2 regions of the Streptomyces sp. NPDC020884 genome follow, and region 2 is predicted to be linked to the other one. Evidence: predicted binding sites of a transcription regulator. Region 2 holds the regulator's gene; the other holds the start of a gene.
What was found. Region 2 encodes HspR, which represses chaperone genes until heat shock. Its sites were predicted from a motif close to TTGAGNNNNNNNNNCTCAA; they were not measured.
Positions count from the first base shown of each region.

Region 1 (8,709 bases), on a different contig from region 2:
CCGCTTCGGCGCTCTCGGGGTCCTCGGCGAGGCGCGCGGCGCCGATGCGCAGGACGGCGAGCGGCTGGGTGAGGGTGCGGGCGACGGCGGTGGAGATGCCGACGGCGAGCAGGAAGCAGCCGCCGAGCAGGGCGATGCTCAGTTCGAGGGCGGTGACGTCGTCGTCGCGGAGGCCCTCCAGGTGCTGGACCTGGCCGGTGGTCAGGGCCGACTCGACGCTGCGCATCCGGTCGACGCGGGCGGAGAGCACGGCCTCCAGCTTCTTGGGGCTGACCCTGCGCTCCGCTGCCGAGAGCTCGGGGCGGTCGGTGAGGCGGGTGAGGTACTTCTCCGCGTCGTTGACCTCGGGTCCGGTGACGGTGGCGGAGAGCTTGTCGCGGGCTTCCGGGTCCGCCGCCTGGTCGAAGTCGGCGAGGGCGGCCAGCTCCCGGACGCGGGCCTGCTGGGCGGCGGCGCTCAGCTCGTCGCGTTCGCGGTCGGCCCGGGTGCCGCCCTCGTCCTGGGTCTGCACGGGCAGCCCGGTGAGGGGGTCGGTCTGCGGAGCCGTCGGTTCGGGGCTCGGCACGGCGAGCGCGGCGAGGAGGAGCCCGCGGGTGGCGGAGGCCTGTTCGGACGCGCCGCCGAGGGTGAGCGGGGCCCGGGTGGCGTCGGCGGCGCGCGGCGGGGTCTTCTCCGCCAGCTCGGCGGCGATGCCGTGCAGCTTGGCGATGATGTCGGAGTACGCCTGGTGCGCCTCCAGGGCCGAGCCCTTGCCGGTCAGCGCATCGCGGCGCAGCGAGGGGACCGTCGAGAGGTCCCGGCGCAGGGCCGCGGAGGCCGCCTCGTGGATCTCGTCGATCTGCTGGTCGACGCGGGTGGTGCGGGCGGTGCGGTTCTTCGCGCCGTCGTCGTCGGCCTTCTCGTCCCGGCCGTCGGCGATGAACGCGGTGATGGCGTCCCGCTCATCGGCGAGGGAGTGCCCGAGGGTGACCGCCTGCTGGTTCAGCTCGGCGAGGGTGACCAGCCGCTGGGACTCGGTGAGATCGGCGGAGGCCCCGAGCACGGCGGGGGCGCCCGCCGCCAGGACGATGACGCCGACCACCGCGACACCGGCGACCAGTCGGCTGCGCACCCGCACGGTCCGCTTCTCCGCACCGGGCGCCGGAGGCGTCGCCCCGGAACCGTCGCGCGTCGTGCCCTTGCTCCGCGGCCGCTTCTTCTGCACCGGTGCTCGCAATCTTGACTCGTCCACCCTTGAAGCAGAGGTGACGCACGGTCACATGGAAGGGCGCCCCGCTCCTGGTACGGCTTCCGACCATTCCAGCGCTTTTGAGAGGGGGGCACGCATCAACCGCTCCGCCACTCGAAGGAGTGAACATCACTCTGGAGTTGGCGAACAAGTCTCCCCCGGGGCGCTCCTGACCATGCGTGGACCGTGGGGTGGAAGTTCCGGTCCGCCTTTGGCAGGATGCCCGCCCGCACGCGGTTCGGAGCCGGCCCTTCCGCCCGGAGTGCCGCGCTGACCTGCTGGTACAGGCCATGTCCGGTCGCGTGCTGGGGCGGTGAAGGGCTCGTGCAGACTGGCGGCATGCGCATCGAACTCGCCACCGCGCCCGGCAGTCCCGAACGCCCCAACGAGGACTGGGCCTCCGCAGCCCTTCCCGCGTCCGGCCAGGGCGGCGTGCTGGTCCTGCTCGACGGCGTCACACCGCCGCCGGGGGACGACGGTTGTGTGCACTCGGTCCCGTGGTTCACCGCACGGCTGGGCGGCGCACTGGTGGAACTGTCCGGTTCCCGCCCCGATCTGACACTGGCCGGGATTCTCGCCGCGGCCATCTCCCGTACAGCCGACGCCCATCGGGTCACCTGTGACCTTTCTCACGTACGTACGCCTCAGGCGACCGTGGTCCTGGCACGGTGGGACGAACGCACGGTCGAGCACCTGGTGCTCTCCGACTCGGCGCTGTTGCTGGAGTCCGCCGACGGCTCGGTCCGGGCGGTCCTCGACGACCGGCTGGACCGGCTGCCGCCGGGCTCGCTCGCCTCGCACGAGATCGCCGATTCCACGGTGCGCAACCGGGAGGGCGGCTTCTTCACGGCCGCCGCCGACCCGTCGGTGGCGGCGCGCGCGGTGACGGGCAGCACCCCGGTGGCCGGCGTCCGGGCCCTGGCCGCCCTCACGGACGGGGCGACCCGCTGGAACGAGGTGTTCGGCGCGGGCGACTGGGCGGGTGCGCTGGGGCTGCTGCGGAAGGCGGGGCCACAGGGGCTGATCGACCGGGTGCGGGAGCTGGAGGACGCGGACCTTGCGGCCGGAGGCGTACGACTGCGGCGCGGCAAGCCGCACGACGACGCCACCGCGCTCCTGGTGGAGCTGGGCTGAGCGCGGCGGCGGCGCGGCGGCTCACGGGCGGCCCGACCGCGCCGTCGCGGCTCCCGGCGGCCGCGGCTCAGCTCTCGGCGCGGGCGTTCAGCTGGTGCAGCAGCCGGGCCAGCTCGGCGACCTCGGCCCGGTCCCAGTCGGCCAGCTTGCGCACGTAGCGCCCGCGGCGGGCGTCCCGGACGCTGCGGAAGCGGGCCAGGCCGTCGTCGGTGAGATGGACGAGCCAGGCGCGCCCGTCGGCCGGGTCGGGTTCGCGGGCCACCAGCCCGAGGTTCTCCAGGGAGTGCAGCTGACGGCTCATGGTGGCCTTGCCGACGCCGAAGTAGGCGGCCAGCTCGGTGGCCCGCTGCCGGCCCGCCGCCTCCAGGCGGACGAGCAGCCCGTAGGCGGCGGGCTCCAGCTCGGGGTGGACCTCCCGCGCCATCTCGCCCGAGCTGGCGCGCGCCCGGCGCAGGAACACGGCCAACTCCCGCTCCAGTGCCAGAAATTCGTGGTCGACGCCACGGTCGTCCGGAGCGCCGGGCTCCGGCTCGCTGTCGTTCCCGCGCACGTCAGTACCCCTCGTACGGTTTCCTGCCGATGAAAGTCTCTTCCGCGACCGGTCGACGCCGCAGCTCGGCCAGTATTTCGCAGGAGTGGACCGACGTCGGCAGCCCGGCGACCGCACCCCGGGTCGCGGGGCGGGTTCTCGCGGTTCGAGGCTCCACTATGCACTCGATGTATACATGCTGTGTATAGTCCTCGACGTACCGCACACCTGTGCGGATTTCCCGCACAGAGGAGTGATGTGTCGTGCCCGGAAAGATGCCGTTGGCAGGGGCGGGGTTGGCCGCGGCGCTGGTGACGGCGCTCACATTGCTGGTGAGCGGCTGCTCGATGGACACGACGGCCCCGGGCTCGGCGCGCGGGGAGGCGGCCGGCGACGCCAAGGGCACGTTCGGGCCGGTGGACTGCCGCAAGGCCAAGTGCATCGCCCTGACCTTCGACGCCGGTCCGGGCAAGGACACCCCGAAGCTGCTGGACATCCTCAAAAAGAAGAAGGTGCACGCCACCTTCTTCCTGCTGGGCAAGCACCACGTGATCAAGCACCCCGGGACGGTGCGGCGCATCGAGGACGAGGGCCACGAGGTCGCCAACCACACCTGGACGCACGAGATCCTGACCGACCGGAAGCCGGACGAGATACGCGGCGAGCTGGAGAAGACGCAGCTGGCCATCGAGAAGATCACCGGCAAGAAGCCCCGGCTGATGCGCCCGCCGCAGGGCCGCACCGACGACACGGTCTCGGAGATCAGCAAGGACCTGGGACTCTCCCAGGTGCTGTGGAGCGCCACCGCCAAGGACTACTCGACGAACGACTCGGCGCTGATCCAGAAGCGGATCCTGGACCAGGCGGGCAAGGACGGCATCATCCTGCTGCACGACATCTACCCGGGCACCGTGCCCGCCGTGCCCGGGATCATCGACGCGCTCCGGAAGGACGGCTACACCTTCGTGACCGTCCCCGAGCTGATGGCCCCCGCCGAGCCGGAGCCGGGCACGATCTACCGCCCCTGAGCACCTGAACCGGGAACCGGGAACGCGGAACGGCCCGCCCCCGTCGACTCGGGAAGCGGGCCGTCCGTACCGGCCGCGCACCGGATGCCGCGCCCGTCACAGCGTGGCGCTCAGGCCGCGGCCGGGATCCTCCCCCCGGCCCTGGCCGAAGCCGGGCTGAGGGCGATCTCCAGCACCTGGCGGACGTCCGTGACCGGGTGGACGTCCAGCTTCTCCAGCACCTCGGCCGGGACGTCGTCCAGGTCGGCCTCGTTGCGCTGGGGGATCACGACGGTGGTGATGCCCGCGCGGTGGGCGGCCAGCAGCTTCTGCTTGAGGCCCCCGATCGGCAGCACCCGTCCGGTCAGCGACACCTCACCGGTCATCGCCACATCCGTACGGACGAGGCGTCCGGAGAGCAGCGAGGCCAGGGCGGTCGTCAGGGTGATGCCGGCGCTCGGGCCGTCCTTGGGGACCGCGCCCGCCGGGAAGTGGATGTGCACGCCCCGGTCCTTGAGGTCGGCGACCGGCAGCTCCAGCTCCGCGCCGTGCGACCGCAGGAAGCTCAGCGCGATCTGCGCCGACTCCTTCATGACGTCCCCGAGCTGACCGGTCAGGGTCAGTCCGGAGGCCCCGGTCTCCGGGTCGGCGAGCGACGCCTCGACGAAGAGGACGTCACCGCCCGCCCCGGTCACCGCGAGCCCGGTGGCCACGCCCGGCACCGCCGTGCGGCGCTCGGCCGGATCCTGGGCGGACTCGGGCACGTGGTGCGGACGGCCGATGAGGCCGCGCAGGTCCGCGTCGGTCACCGTGGACGGCAGCTCGCGGTCGCCCAGTTCGTGCTGGGCCGCGATCTTGCGGAGCAGCCGGGCGACGGCCCGCTCCAGATTCCGTACGCCCGCCTCCCGGGTGTACTCGCCGGCCAGCTTGCGCAGCGCCGACTCCTCCAGGGCCACCTCGTCCTTCTCCAGGCCGGCCCGCTCCAGCTGGCGCGGGAGCAGGTGGTCCCGGGCGATGACGACCTTCTCGTCCTCGGTGTAGCCGTCGAGGCGGACCAGCTCCATGCGGTCGAGCAGGGCCTCCGGGATGGCTTCGAGCACATTGGCGGTGGCGAGGAAGACGACGTCGCTGAGGTCGAGCTCGACCTCCAGGTAGTGGTCGCGGAAGGTGTGGTTCTGGGCCGGGTCGAGGACTTCGAGGAGGGCGGCGGCCGGGTCGCCCCGGAAGTCGGAGCCGACCTTGTCGATCTCGTCGAGCAGGACGACCGGGTTCATCGAACCGGCCTCCTTGATGGCCCGCACGATGCGTCCGGGCAGCGCGCCGACGTAGGTGCGCCGGTGGCCGCGGATCTCCGCCTCGTCCCGGACGCCGCCGAGCGCGACCCGGACGAACTTGCGGCCCATGGCGTGCGCGACGGACTCGCCGAGCGAGGTCTTGCCGACGCCGGGCGGGCCGACGAGGGCGAGCACCGCACCGCCGCGGCGACCGCCGACGACGCCCAGGCCCCGGTCGGCACGGCGCTTGCGCACCGCGAGGTATTCGGTGATGCGTTCCTTCACGTCGGCGAGGCCGGCGTGCTCGGCGTCCAGGACCTCCTGGGCGCCGCGGATGTCGTAGGCGTCCTCGGTGCGCTCGGTCCAGGGCAGTTCGAGGACGGTGTCCAGCCAGGTGCGGATCCAGGAGCCCTCGGGCGACTGGTCGCTGGAGCGCTCCAGCTTCTCGACCTCCTTGAGCGCGGCCTCACGGACGTGCTCTGGCAGGTCGGCGGCCTCGACGCGGGCCCGGTAGTCGTCGGACTCGCCCTCGGGGTCGCCGTTGAGCTCGGAGAGCTCCTTGCGCACGGCGTCCAGCTGGCGGCGCAGCAGGAACTCGCGCTGCTGCTTGTCGACGCCGTCCTGGACGTCCTTGGCGATGGACTCGGCGACGTCCTGTTCGGCGAGGTGCTCGCTCAGCCACTGGATGGCGAGCTTCAGCCGGGCGATCGGGTCCACGGTCTCCAGGAGCCGGACCTTCTGGGCGGTGGTGAGGAAGGGCGAGTATCCGGAGTTGTCGGCGAGCGCGGAGACGCCCTCGATCTGCTGGACCCGGTCCACGACCTGCCAGGCGCCGCGCTTCTTCAGCCAGCTGGTGGCGAGCGCCTTGTACTCCTTGACGAGCTCGGCGGCGGATCCGGGCAGCGGGTCGGGGACGACGGAGTCGAGCACGGTCCCCTCGACCCAGAGCGCCCGGCCGGGCCCGCTGGTCCCGGCGCCGATGCGGACCCGGTCGCGGGCCCGGATGAGGGCGCCCGGGTCGCCGTCCGACAGGCGTCCGACCTGCTCGACGGTGCCGAGGACACCGGTCCCCGTGTAGGTCCCGTCGATCCGCGGGACCAGCAGCACCTCGGGCTTGCCGCCCCCGGGGTCGGCGGCGGCCTGCGCGGCCTCGACGGCGGCGCGCACCTCGGCGTCGGACAGGTCCAGCGGCACCACCATGCCGGGCAGGACGACCTCGTCGTCGAGCGGCAGCACAGGCAGGTCGATCGGTGTGAACGCCTGGGACTCGTTAGTCATGATCTCCCCTTCGGCAGGCAAGTTGAGCTATGTGGGCTCAATGCTCCTGAGCCGCCGAATGTTCCCCCAGTGCTGTTCGCTCTGAGCGATCAGGTGGCCCCACCCTCTGCGGACCGGCCGTCCCGCCCGCCCGGCCGGTGCGGGACCTCTGTGTACGGGAGCGCTGCGGGGCGGACCGTTGTTCCCACCTCCGGCGCGGGAAACATGCTGGCCTTCGTCCCGGGCGGCGGACAGGATGGGCGGGCACCGACCGCTACCACCGGAGACCGGAGAGCCACATCATGTCCGCGATGTCCGTCCCTGCCCCGCTGCCGACGCGTCTGCCCGACGCCCCCGTCGTGCTGGACCGCCGCGAGGGCCCCTTCGGCGAGGTCGTGCTGCGGGAGCGCGGGGAACACTTCGAGATCATCGCCAACGGCTGCTTCCTGATGGACACCTCCGACGGGCGCTCCGAACGGCTGCTGATCGACGCCGCGCTGGCCGCCCTGCCCGCCGGGCGGTCCGGCCCCTCGGTGCTGATCGGCGGTCTGGGCGTCGGGTTCTCCCTGCTGCGGGCCGCCGAGGAGAGACGCTGGGGCCGGATCGTGGTGGTGGAGCGGGAGCAGGCGATCGTGGACTGGCACCTGACCGGGCCGCTGGAGCGGATCTCCGGGCCGGCGCTGGCGGACCCCCGGACCGGGATCCTCCGTGCGGACCTGGTCGCCCACCTCCGTACGGCCACGGAGCGTTACGACGCCCTGTGCCTGGACATCGACAACGGGCCCGACTGGACCGTCACGGAAGGCAACGAAAGCCTCTACTCCCCCGCCGGTCTGGCGTCCTGCCGCGACCGGCTGACCCCGGGCGGAGTGCTCGCCGTCTGGTCGGCGCAGCCGTCGCCGGCCTTCGAACAGGCGTTGCGGAATGCCGGGTTCAGCGGGGTTAGGACCGAAGAGGTGGCCGTTGCCCGAGGTGTGCCCGACGTGGTCCATCTCGCACTGAGGGCGGTCTGAACCCCCTCCCGGTATGCACGGCCCGGCAGTGGCACGGGCCAACCGGCACAAGGGCGACCATCCGGCCGCCCGACCGGCCCGAACTCGCACCGACGGGACAACACCCTGCGTAGCCGGGAGCCCTCCGCTGCCTTTACGCTGCTGACCGGCACACAGGATCACCCACGAAATCCACGAGCGAAGACCGTGCCTCCGGGGGAATGGCTCCCGCGAGAACGGGCAGGGGCGGGGCGATGGAACAGACACACACCACCCACAACGGCGTCGCGGCCACCCCGGGGGCTCAGCGCCGGGTGCTGGTGGTCGAGGACGACGCCACGATCGTCGACGCCATTTCCGCCCGACTGCGGGCGGAGGGCTTCCTGGTGCAGACCGCGCTGGACGGCCCCGCGGCCGTGGACGCGGCCGAGGCCTGGCAGCCCGACCTGATGGTCCTCGACATCATGCTTCCCGGCTTCGACGGCCTGGAGGTCTGCCGCCGGGTGCAGGCGCAGCGCCCGGTGCCGGTGCTGATGCTCACCGCACGCGACGACGAGACCGACATGCTGGTCGGGCTCGGGGTCGGCGCGGACGACTACATGACCAAGCCGTTCTCGATGCGGGAACTGGCCGCCCGGGTGCACGTCCTGCTGCGCCGGGTGGAGCGGGCCGCGCTGGCCGCCGTCACCCCGCGCAGCGGAATCCTGCGTCTGGGTGAGCTGGAGATCGACCACGCGCAGCGCCGGGTCCGGGTGCGCGCCGAGGACGTCCATCTCACGCCGACCGAGTTCGACCTGCTGGTCTGCCTCGCCAACACCCCGCGCGCGGTGCTCTCCCGGGAGCAGTTGCTGGCCGAGGTGTGGGACTGGGCGGACGCCTCGGGCACCCGCACGGTCGACAGCCACATCAAGGCGCTGCGCCGGAAGATCGGCGCGGAGCGCATCCGTACCGTGCACGGCGTGGGCTATGCCCTGGAGACTCCCGCGCCATGAGCCGGCCAGGGTCCGGACTGCGGCCCTTCTCGATCAAGGCCAAGCTCGGCACGCTCGTCGTGGTCTCGGTGTTCATCACCACGGGACTGCTGATCGTCGCGTTGCGCACCCGTACGGAGTTCCGCTTCATCACGGTGTTCTCGGTGATCGCCACGCTGCTGATCACCCAGTTCGTGGCGCACGGTCTGACCGCGCCGCTGGACGAGATGAGAGCGGTGGCCCGGTCCATCTCGCACGGCGACTACACCCGCCGGGTGAGCGGCGCCGGGCGGCGGGACGAACTGGGCGATCTGGCG
Region 1 covers NZ_JBIRRY010000002.1:562,293-571,001, forward strand. Annotated here, with positions in the region: gene ACH4UK_RS09230 (nitrate- and nitrite sensing domain-containing protein) at 1-1,204, opposite strand, end outside; gene ACH4UK_RS09235 (hypothetical protein) at 1,568-2,362, shown strand; gene ACH4UK_RS09240 (MarR family winged helix-turn-helix transcriptional regulator) at 2,430-2,912, opposite strand; gene ACH4UK_RS09245 (polysaccharide deacetylase family protein) at 3,167-3,919, shown strand; gene lon (endopeptidase La) at 4,030-6,450, opposite strand; gene ACH4UK_RS09255 (spermidine synthase) at 6,741-7,442, shown strand; gene ACH4UK_RS09260 (response regulator transcription factor) at 7,676-8,413, shown strand; gene ACH4UK_RS09265 (ATP-binding protein) at 8,410-8,709, shown strand, end outside.
Region 1: the regulator HspR is predicted to act here: its motif matches at 6,473-6,491, upstream of lon (endopeptidase La).

Region 2 (8,709 bases):
GGGGCGGGTCCGACCAGGGACAGCTCGCCCCGTACGACGTGGGGGAGCCGGGAGAACAGGTCCAGCCGGAGCCTCCGGGTGCGCAGGGTGCGCAGTTCGAAGACCCGGCCGCCGAGGCCGGTCCGGCGTCGCAGGTCCCAGGCTCCGCCCGGGGTGTGCCGTGCGGTCAGGACGAGGGCCGCCACGGCGACGGCGGGGGCGGTCAGGACCAGCAGGACGGTGCCGAGGGCCAGGTCCAGTGCCCGTTCGGCCGTCGTGCGGGGGACGAAGCGGTCCGTCAGCCGCCCGGCCCGGTCGGCCAGGCCCGCCAGGCGTGCCGCGGGGCGGGAGGGGAAGTGGCTCCTGGTCGTCCCTGCCACTGTCCTGTACGGGGACGGGGACGAGGGCAGGGGCAGGTGGGGGCGCGGGGGCGGGTGATGTGGCTGCGCCTCGGGCGGATCCGGTTGCGTCGCGGTCGGCTCCGGCTGAGGTTCCGGCTCCGGTCGGGGTTGGGGCCGGGGCTGGAGTTCGGTCTGCCCGGGTTCCTGGGGGCGCTGGTTCCCGTGGTTCTGCTTCCGGTCGTTCTGCCGGTCGTTCTTCCGATCGTTCAGGGGCTTCTGGTTCTTCGTGTTCTTCTGCCGTACGCGCGGCTTCCTCGCGTTCTGCATCGCGCCCGCCCGGGGTTCGAGGTTCGATGGTGTGGCGATCCACGGTGAAACCTGCCGGTCGGTGACGGTTGCTACCGTCTCGCGGCAATTTGTGACAGAACGATCCCATGGTGGGACGGTGGGGTGGGGGGTGCGCGAGGGGTGTGGCGTGCGTCGGTGCGCTCGTGAGGCGGCCGTGGGGCGGCCCCGGGGCCGAGATGTGCTCCGGATAAGCACTTAAGTTGAGCCCGCCCGACTCAGGTCTGTTGACTCAGGGACCGGCGTCATGCATCCTTGAGTCAGATCCACTCAAGTAGTCAGTTGGAGGAATTGAAATGGCACGTGCGGTCGGCATCGACCTGGGCACGACTAACTCCGTCGTCAGCGTTCTCGAAGGCGGCGAGCCCACCGTCATCACCAACGCCGAAGGCGCCAGGACCACGCCGTCCGTCGTCGCCTTCGCCAAGAACGGCGAAGTGCTCGTCGGCGAGGTCGCCAAGCGCCAGGCGGTCACCAACGTCGACAGGACCATCCGCTCCGTCAAGCGCCACATGGGCACTGACTGGAAGATCGAGATCGACGGCAAGGGCTTCAACCCGCAGCAGATGAGCGCCTTCATCCTGCAGAAGCTGAAGCGTGACGCCGAGTCCTACCTGGGCGAGAAGGTGGCCGACGCGGTCATCACCGTCCCGGCGTACTTCAACGACTCCGAGCGTCAGGCGACCAAGGAGGCCGGTGAGATCGCGGGCCTGAACGTCCTGCGCATCGTCAACGAGCCCACCGCCGCCGCCCTGGCGTACGGCCTCGACAAGGACGACCAGACGATCCTCGTCTTCGACCTCGGTGGCGGCACCTTCGACGTGTCCCTCCTGGAGATCGGCGACGGCGTCGTCGAGGTGAAGGCCACCAACGGTGACAACCACCTCGGTGGTGACGACTGGGACCAGCGCGTCGTCGACTACCTGGTGAAGCAGTTCGCCAACGGGCACGGCGTGGACCTGTCCAAGGACAAGATGGCTCTCCAGCGTCTCCGCGAGGCCGCGGAGAAGGCGAAGATCGAGCTCTCGTCCTCGACCGAGACCACGATCAACCTGCCCTACATCACGGCGTCCGCCGAGGGCCCGCTGCACTTGGACGAGAAGCTCACGCGCTCGCAGTTCCAGCAGCTGACCTCGGACCTCCTGGACCGCTGCAAGACCCCGTTCCACAACGTCATCAAGGACGCGGGCATCCAGCTCTCCGAGATCGACCACGTCGTTCTCGTCGGTGGCTCGACCCGTATGCCGGCCGTCGCCGAGCTCGTCAAGGAGCTGACCGGTGGCCAGGACGCCAACAAGGGTGTGAACCCGGACGAGGTCGTCGCCATCGGCGCCTCGCTCCAGGCCGGTGTCCTCAAGGGCGAGGTCAAGGACGTCCTGCTCCTCGACGTCACCCCGCTGTCCCTCGGCATCGAGACCAAGGGAGGGATCATGACCAAGCTCATCGAGCGCAACACCACGATCCCGACCAAGCGTTCCGAGATCTTCACGACGGCCGAGGACAACCAGCCGTCCGTGCAGATCCAGGTCTACCAGGGCGAGCGCGAGATCGCGGCGTACAACAAGAAGCTCGGGATGTTCGAGCTGACCGGTCTGCCGCCGGCCCCGCGCGGTGTGCCGCAGATCGAGGTCGCCTTCGACATCGACGCCAACGGCATCATGCACGTCGCCGCCAAGGACCTCGGCACCGGCAAGGAGCAGAAGATGACCGTCACCGGCGGCTCCTCGCTGCCGAAGGACGAGGTCAACCGGATGCGCGAAGAGGCCGAGAAGTACGCGGAGGAGGACCACGCCCGCCGCGAGGCCGCCGAGTCGCGCAACCAGGGCGAGCAGCTCGTCTACCAGACGGAGAAGTTCCTCAAGGACAACGAGGACAAGGTCCCCGGTGACGTGAAGACGGAGGTGGAGACCGCTGTCGGCGAGCTGAAGGAGAAGCTCAAGGGCGAGGACTCCGCCGAGATCCGTACGGCCACCGAGAAGGTCGCGGCCGTCTCCCAGAAGCTGGGCCAGGCGATGTACGCCAACGCCCAGGCCGAGGGTGCCACCCCGGGCGCCGAGGCTCCGGGCGACGACCAGGCCAAGGCCGCCGACGACGACGTCGTCGACGCCGAGATCGTGGACGACGAGAAGGACACCAAGGGCGGTGCGGCGTGACCGAGGAGACTCCGGGCTTCGAGGAGAAGCCCGACGTCCCCTCCGGCGCCACCCCTGATGACGCCGAGCCGAAGGCTGCCGCCCCCTCCGAGGAGGAGGCGGCGGCCCCGGCCGGGGACACCGACCCGACCGTCGGTCTGACCGCGCAGCTGGACCAGGTACGCACCGCGCTCGGCGAGCGCACCACGGACCTCCAGCGGCTCCAGGCCGAGTACCAGAACTACCGTCGCCGCGTCGAGCGGGACCGGGTCACGGTCAAGGAGATCGCCGTCGCGAACCTCCTGTCCGAGCTCCTGCCCGTGCTCGACGACGTCGGCCGCGCGCGGGAACACGGCGAGCTGGTCGGCGGCTTCAAGTCGGTGGCCGAATCGATGGAGACCGTCGTCGCGAAGCTGGGCCTCCAGCAGTTCGGCAAGGAGGGCGAGCCCTTCGACCCGACGATCCACGAGGCCCTGATGCACAGCTACGCGCCGGACGTCACCGAGACGACCTGCGTGGCGATCCTGCAGCCGGGGTATCGCATCGGCGAGCGCACCATCCGCCCCGCGCGGGTGGCCGTCGCCGAGCCGCAGCCGGGCGCCACGCCCGCCGCGGCCAAGGAAGAGCAGACAGACGACGAGGAGAGCGGTGGCACCGAGGAGGTCTGACGGCAACCCGTCCGATCACCACGGTGCACACCGACCGGTCCGGCGGCCGGCCCACGGGCCGGCCGCTCGGCCGATCGTCCGGAAGGAGGGACGTCGATGAGCACGAAGGACTTCGTCGAGAAGGACTACTACAAGGTCCTCGGCGTCCCCAAGGACGCCACGGACGCCGAGGTCAAGAAGGCGTACCGGAAGCTCGCCCGCGAGTTCCACCCGGACGCCAACAAGGGCGACGCCAAGGCGGAGGAGCGCTTCAAGGATATCTCCGAGGCGAACGACATCCTCGGTGACCCCAAGAAGCGCAAGGAGTACGACGAGGCGCGCGCCCTCTTCGGCAACGGCGGCTTCCGTGCCGGTCCCGGTGGTGCGGGCGGCAACTTCAACTTCGACCTGGGCGACCTCTTCGGCGGGGGCGCCCCGGGCGGCGGTGGCGGACAGGGCGGCGCGGGCGGCGGCTTCGGCGGCGGGGGCGGTCTCGGCGACGTCTTCGGCGGGCTGTTCAACCGCGGCGGCACGGGCACCCGCGTCCAGCCGCGGCGCGGCCAGGACATCGAGTCCGAGGTGACGCTCAGCTTCACCGAGGCGGTCGACGGGGCCACGGTCCCGCTGCGGATGTCCAGCCAGGCGCCCTGCAAGGCGTGTTCCGGCACCGGGGACAAGAACGGCACCCCCAGGGTCTGCCCGACCTGTGTCGGCACCGGCCAGGTCTCGCGCGGCAGCGGCGGCGGCTTCTCGCTCACCGACCCCTGTGTGGACTGCAAGGGCCGGGGCCTCATCGCCCAGGACCCCTGCGACGTCTGCAAGGGCAGCGGCCGGGCGAAGTCGGCGCGCACCATGCAGGTGAGGATCCCGGCGGGCGTCTCCGACGGTCAGCGGATCCGGCTGCGCGGCAAGGGCGGTGCGGGCGAGCGCGGCGGTCCGGCCGGCGACCTCTATGTCGTCGTCCACGTCGACGCCCACCCGGTCTTCGGCCGCAAGGGCGACAACCTCACGGTCACCGTGCCCGTCACCTTCGTGGAGGCGACGCTCGGCGGCGAGGTGAAGGTCCCCACTCTCGGCGGCCCCCCGGTCACCCTGAAGCTTCCCGCCGGCACCCCCAACGGGCGTACGATGCGCGCCCGGGGCAAGGGCGCGGTGCGCAAGGACGGCACCCGTGGCGACCTCCTGGTCACCGTGGAGGTCGCGGTTCCCAGGGACCTGGGCCAGGAGGCCCGGGACGCCCTGGAGGCCTACCGGAAGGCGACCGCGGACGAGGACCCGCGGGCGGAACTGTTCCAGGCTGCGAAGGGAGCTTGAGATGGACGGCCGTCGACGCAATCCGTACCAGCTGACCGATGAGACGCCGGTGTACGTGATCTCGATCGCGGCCCAGCTCTCGGGTCTCCACCCGCAGACACTGCGCCAGTACGACCGCCTCGGCCTGGTCTCCCCGGACCGTACGGCCGGGCGCGGCCGGCGCTACTCCACCCGCGACATCGAGCTGCTGCGCACCGTGCAGCAGCTGTCGCAGGACGAGGGCATCAACCTCGCGGGCATCAAGCGGATCATCGAGCTGGAGAACCAGGTGGCAGCCCTCCAGCAGCGCGTCGCCGAGCTCTCGGCGGCGGTGGACGGCGCGGCGGTCGCCATGCAGCAGCGCGAGGCCCAGGTGCACGCCTCGTACCGCCGGGACCTGGTGCCCTACCAGGACGTGCAGCAGACCAGCGCGCTGGTGGTCTGGCGGCCGAAGCCGAAGCGGCCGACGGACTGAGGGCCGTCCCCCGGCGGGACCCTGGGTACGCCCACGGGGCCGGGAGAGCGTTCACGCGCTCTCCCGGCCCCGTGGCGTGTGCGGGCGGGCCCCGTTCCTACGGCAGGGCGGTGCTGACCGCGTCGACCGCCATCATCCACATCGGCTGGCCGCCGGTGCCGAACGCGGCGGCCAGGGCGTAGCCGATCGCCGCGTCGGTCGGCTCGACGGCGGCGTCGGCCCGCCATTCGGCGATCACCCGCCGGTCGCCGTCCGAGGAGAAGTCCCCGAGGTGGGTCCCGTCGCGGGTCAGCCGGCTGCTCGGGATCGAGTCGGGCACCAGCCGGTAGGACGTACCCGCGCAGCGGACGTCGACCCGGTAGGAGCGGCGGCGGAGCTTCCCCTTGCCGGGCGCGATCGTCGCGTCCCGGCCGTCCACGGTGAGTGTGAGGCGGTGGGGGTCGCGGGTGCCGATGGCGATGTGGTCGTCGATCGCGGCGCCGGGTGCGCGGGTGAGGGTGACGCGGGGGATTCCTTCGCCGCTCACGACGAGTATCTCGCCGTGCTCGCCGACGAGTTCGACCAGGATGTCCCCGTGGTGGTCGTCCTCGACGGCGGCGGGCAGGGGGGTGGTGTCGGTCATCTGGGCTTCGTGGTCCTTCTGTCGCGCGGAAGGTGTTCGTCAGGTCGGTCAGGACTGACGTAGGGGATTCTCTCGGGACGCGGGGGAGTCCGCCCGGCCCCGCGGCCGGGCGATCCGGCGGGTCAGTGGCTCTGGTCCAGGATTCCCGAACGTGCGATCAGATAGCCGAGTTGGGCGCGGCTGCTGCTCCCCAGGGCGGCGGAGAGTTTGGCCACGTGCGCACGGCAGGTCCGGACGTTCATGCCGAGCCGGCGGGCGATGGAATCGTCGACGTGTCCTTCGATGAGCAGTTGGGCGATGGAGCGCTGGACGCCGCTGATTCCCTGCGGCATCGGGTCGTACTTGACCTCTTCGAGAAGTGGCGCGGCACGGGTCCAGAGCTGCTCGAAGACCTTCACAAGATATTCGACGAGGCCGGGGTGGCGCAGTTCGAGGGCGACCTGGCGGTCGTCCTGCGCGGGGATGAAGGCGACCGTGCGATCGAAGACGATCAGGCGCTCTATGAGTTCCTCGAGGGTCCGGATCTCCACGTTGTCGTTGGCTATCCGCTCGGCGTAGGCCAGCGTGCTGGGGCTGTGGCGCACCGTGTGCTGGTAGAGGGTGCGGATGCGCACCCCGCGGTCGACGACCGAGAGCCCGCGTTCCAGGGATTTGCTGAGCTGGTCCTCATTCCGTCCGCCGCCCGGTTGGACGGTGAGCACCTCGGTCCGGCATTCCGTGGTCGCGAGATCGAGGGCGGCATTGATCCGGTTGACGCCCTCCAGCACGGTGATGGCATGCGTCATGGGCGGACCCTGGGCGCTGATGTCCATGAAAGGCTCGAAGGACTCGGTCAGTTCCATCGAATGCCGTCGGCGTTCCTGGATCTCGCGTTCTATGGGATGCAGGTGCTGGGCCAGCGCCGCTGACGGCGGCACCGGCCGGAGCCAGCCCGGGTCGTCCGGGTCGGGATGGAGCAACGCGAATTCCATCAGGCACGGAGCGGGTTCCAGTTCGGATCGGGCGATACGGCCGGACCGGAGCGCGGTGGCGTAAAGACGCCCCCCTGCTTCGCATAGTTCGGTGATCCCGTGAGGATGTGTCGTCTTTGTGTGGCTTGTGGTCATTTCTCCACCCCCCAGGTTCCTGAACATTCAGGAACATGATGCATCGACCCAGTGGTGTTCGCGTGCCCAGGTGGGACATCGTCTTAGGTGCGGGGGAGAAGAATCCACAAGTGAGGACGAAGCCGACTATGTACAAGCGAATGCTTCGCTCGGCGCTTGCCGCCTCGTTCGTCGCGGCCCTTGGACTCGGGCTGACGGGCGTCGGCGTCACGGGCGGCAGCGGCGAGGAAAAGGCTGTTCAGGCGGCAGCGCCCGGCGACATAGGCTGGATCGCGCCCGCCGCGGTCCCAGGTGACATCGGTTGGGTCACTCCGGCCCGCACGGACGCATGAGCACCCCGCCGGACGACCGCACCTTCCGGCGCGAGATGGCAACCGCCTATCGCTCAGGGTGGCATTTCATCGATCTGCTCACGGCCCTCCCCCGCCGTGGCGACTCGTTGATGGTCACCCTGTTCGGAGAGCCGATCGTCGTGGTGATGGAAGAGGACGAGGACGTCCGCGCCTATCGCTGCCTCCGTCGGCCTCGCGGGGCGCCGCAGCCGGTTCGCTGCGCCGTCAGGTACGGCATGATCTTCGTCAACCTCGATCAGCGGGACCACGAGCTGTTCGACGCGGAACCCCTTTCTGCCACCCCCCGCAGTGCCTGAGCGATTCCCCCGTCGTCACCTATCGCTCCGGCGCTCCCCCACACAGCGGCGCCACCGTGACCTGAACACGGTGGCGCCGTTGTGCTGTTCCCGTTCAGGGGCCGCTGTCCTCGTCCGCGGGGTCAGGCCTTGCCGAGCGCCCGGTCGAGGGTGATCTCGATGACGACCCGGGTCGGATTGACCCGCGGCGCGCGGCCGTAGCGCTCCTCGTGGCGGGCCTCCGCGTCCGCGACGGCCTCCGGTTCGGTGCGGATGACCGCGCGGCCCTCCAGGGTCGCCCAGCGGGCCCGGTCGATCTGACAGACGGCGACCCGGGCCCCGCCGGGGCCCGCGGCCCGGATGTGGGCGACCTTGCGGCTGCCGCCGTCGGTGATCACGCGCGCCACCCCGGCCCGGGGGTCGTACGTCACGCACACCGGCACCACGTGCGGCGTGCCGTCGGGGCGGGGTGTCGTCAGAGTGGACAGGTGGCTCTCGCGCCAGAACGCGACGTATGCGGGAGCGGGATCGTGTACGTCTGCCATGGAGGCAGCGTACGAGCACTCCCATCGGAGGCCCGCAGCGCGTGCGCGCATGCCCTTGAGTGGAATAGACTCAACTTTGTGTACGTTGATTAAGTCAACACAGGACACAGGCGCGACCCGCCAGCTGCGAGGAGGAGTAACCACACGTGGACGCCGAGCTGACCAACAAGAGCCGGGATGCCATCAACGCGGCCACCAGCAGGGCGGTGAAGGACGGGCACGCCGACCTCACGCCGGCGCACCTGCTGCTCGCGCTGCTGGGGGGCGAGGCCAACGAGAACATCATCGACCTGCTCGCCGCCGTCGAGGCCGACCAGGCCGCCGTACGGGCCGGGGCCGAGCGGCTGCTCGGGGGACTGCCCAGCGTCACCGGCTCCACCGTCGCCCCGCCGCAGCCCAACCGCGAGCTGCTCGCCGTCATCCAGGACGCCGCCCAGCGGGCCGAGGAGCTGGGCGACGACTACATTTCCACCGAGCACCTGCTGATCGGCATCGCCGCCAAGGGGGGCCGCGCCGGGGAGATCCTCGACGGGCAGGGCGCCGGCGCCAAGAAGCTGCTGGCCGCATTCGAGACGAGCAGGGGAGGGCGCCGAGTG
Region 2 covers NZ_JBIRRY010000015.1:1,780-10,488, forward strand. Annotated here, with positions in the region: gene ACH4UK_RS35080 (sugar transferase) at 1-359, opposite strand, end outside; gene dnaK (molecular chaperone DnaK) at 962-2,818, shown strand; gene grpE (nucleotide exchange factor GrpE) at 2,815-3,465, shown strand; gene dnaJ (molecular chaperone DnaJ) at 3,562-4,758, shown strand; gene ACH4UK_RS35100 (heat shock protein transcriptional repressor HspR) at 4,760-5,212, shown strand; gene ACH4UK_RS35105 (hypothetical protein) at 5,310-5,834, opposite strand; gene ACH4UK_RS35110 (helix-turn-helix transcriptional regulator) at 5,957-6,940, opposite strand; gene ACH4UK_RS35115 (hypothetical protein) at 7,069-7,272, shown strand; gene ACH4UK_RS35120 (hypothetical protein) at 7,269-7,589, shown strand; gene ACH4UK_RS35125 (TIGR03618 family F420-dependent PPOX class oxidoreductase) at 7,712-8,113, opposite strand; gene clpB (ATP-dependent chaperone ClpB) at 8,260-8,709, shown strand, end outside.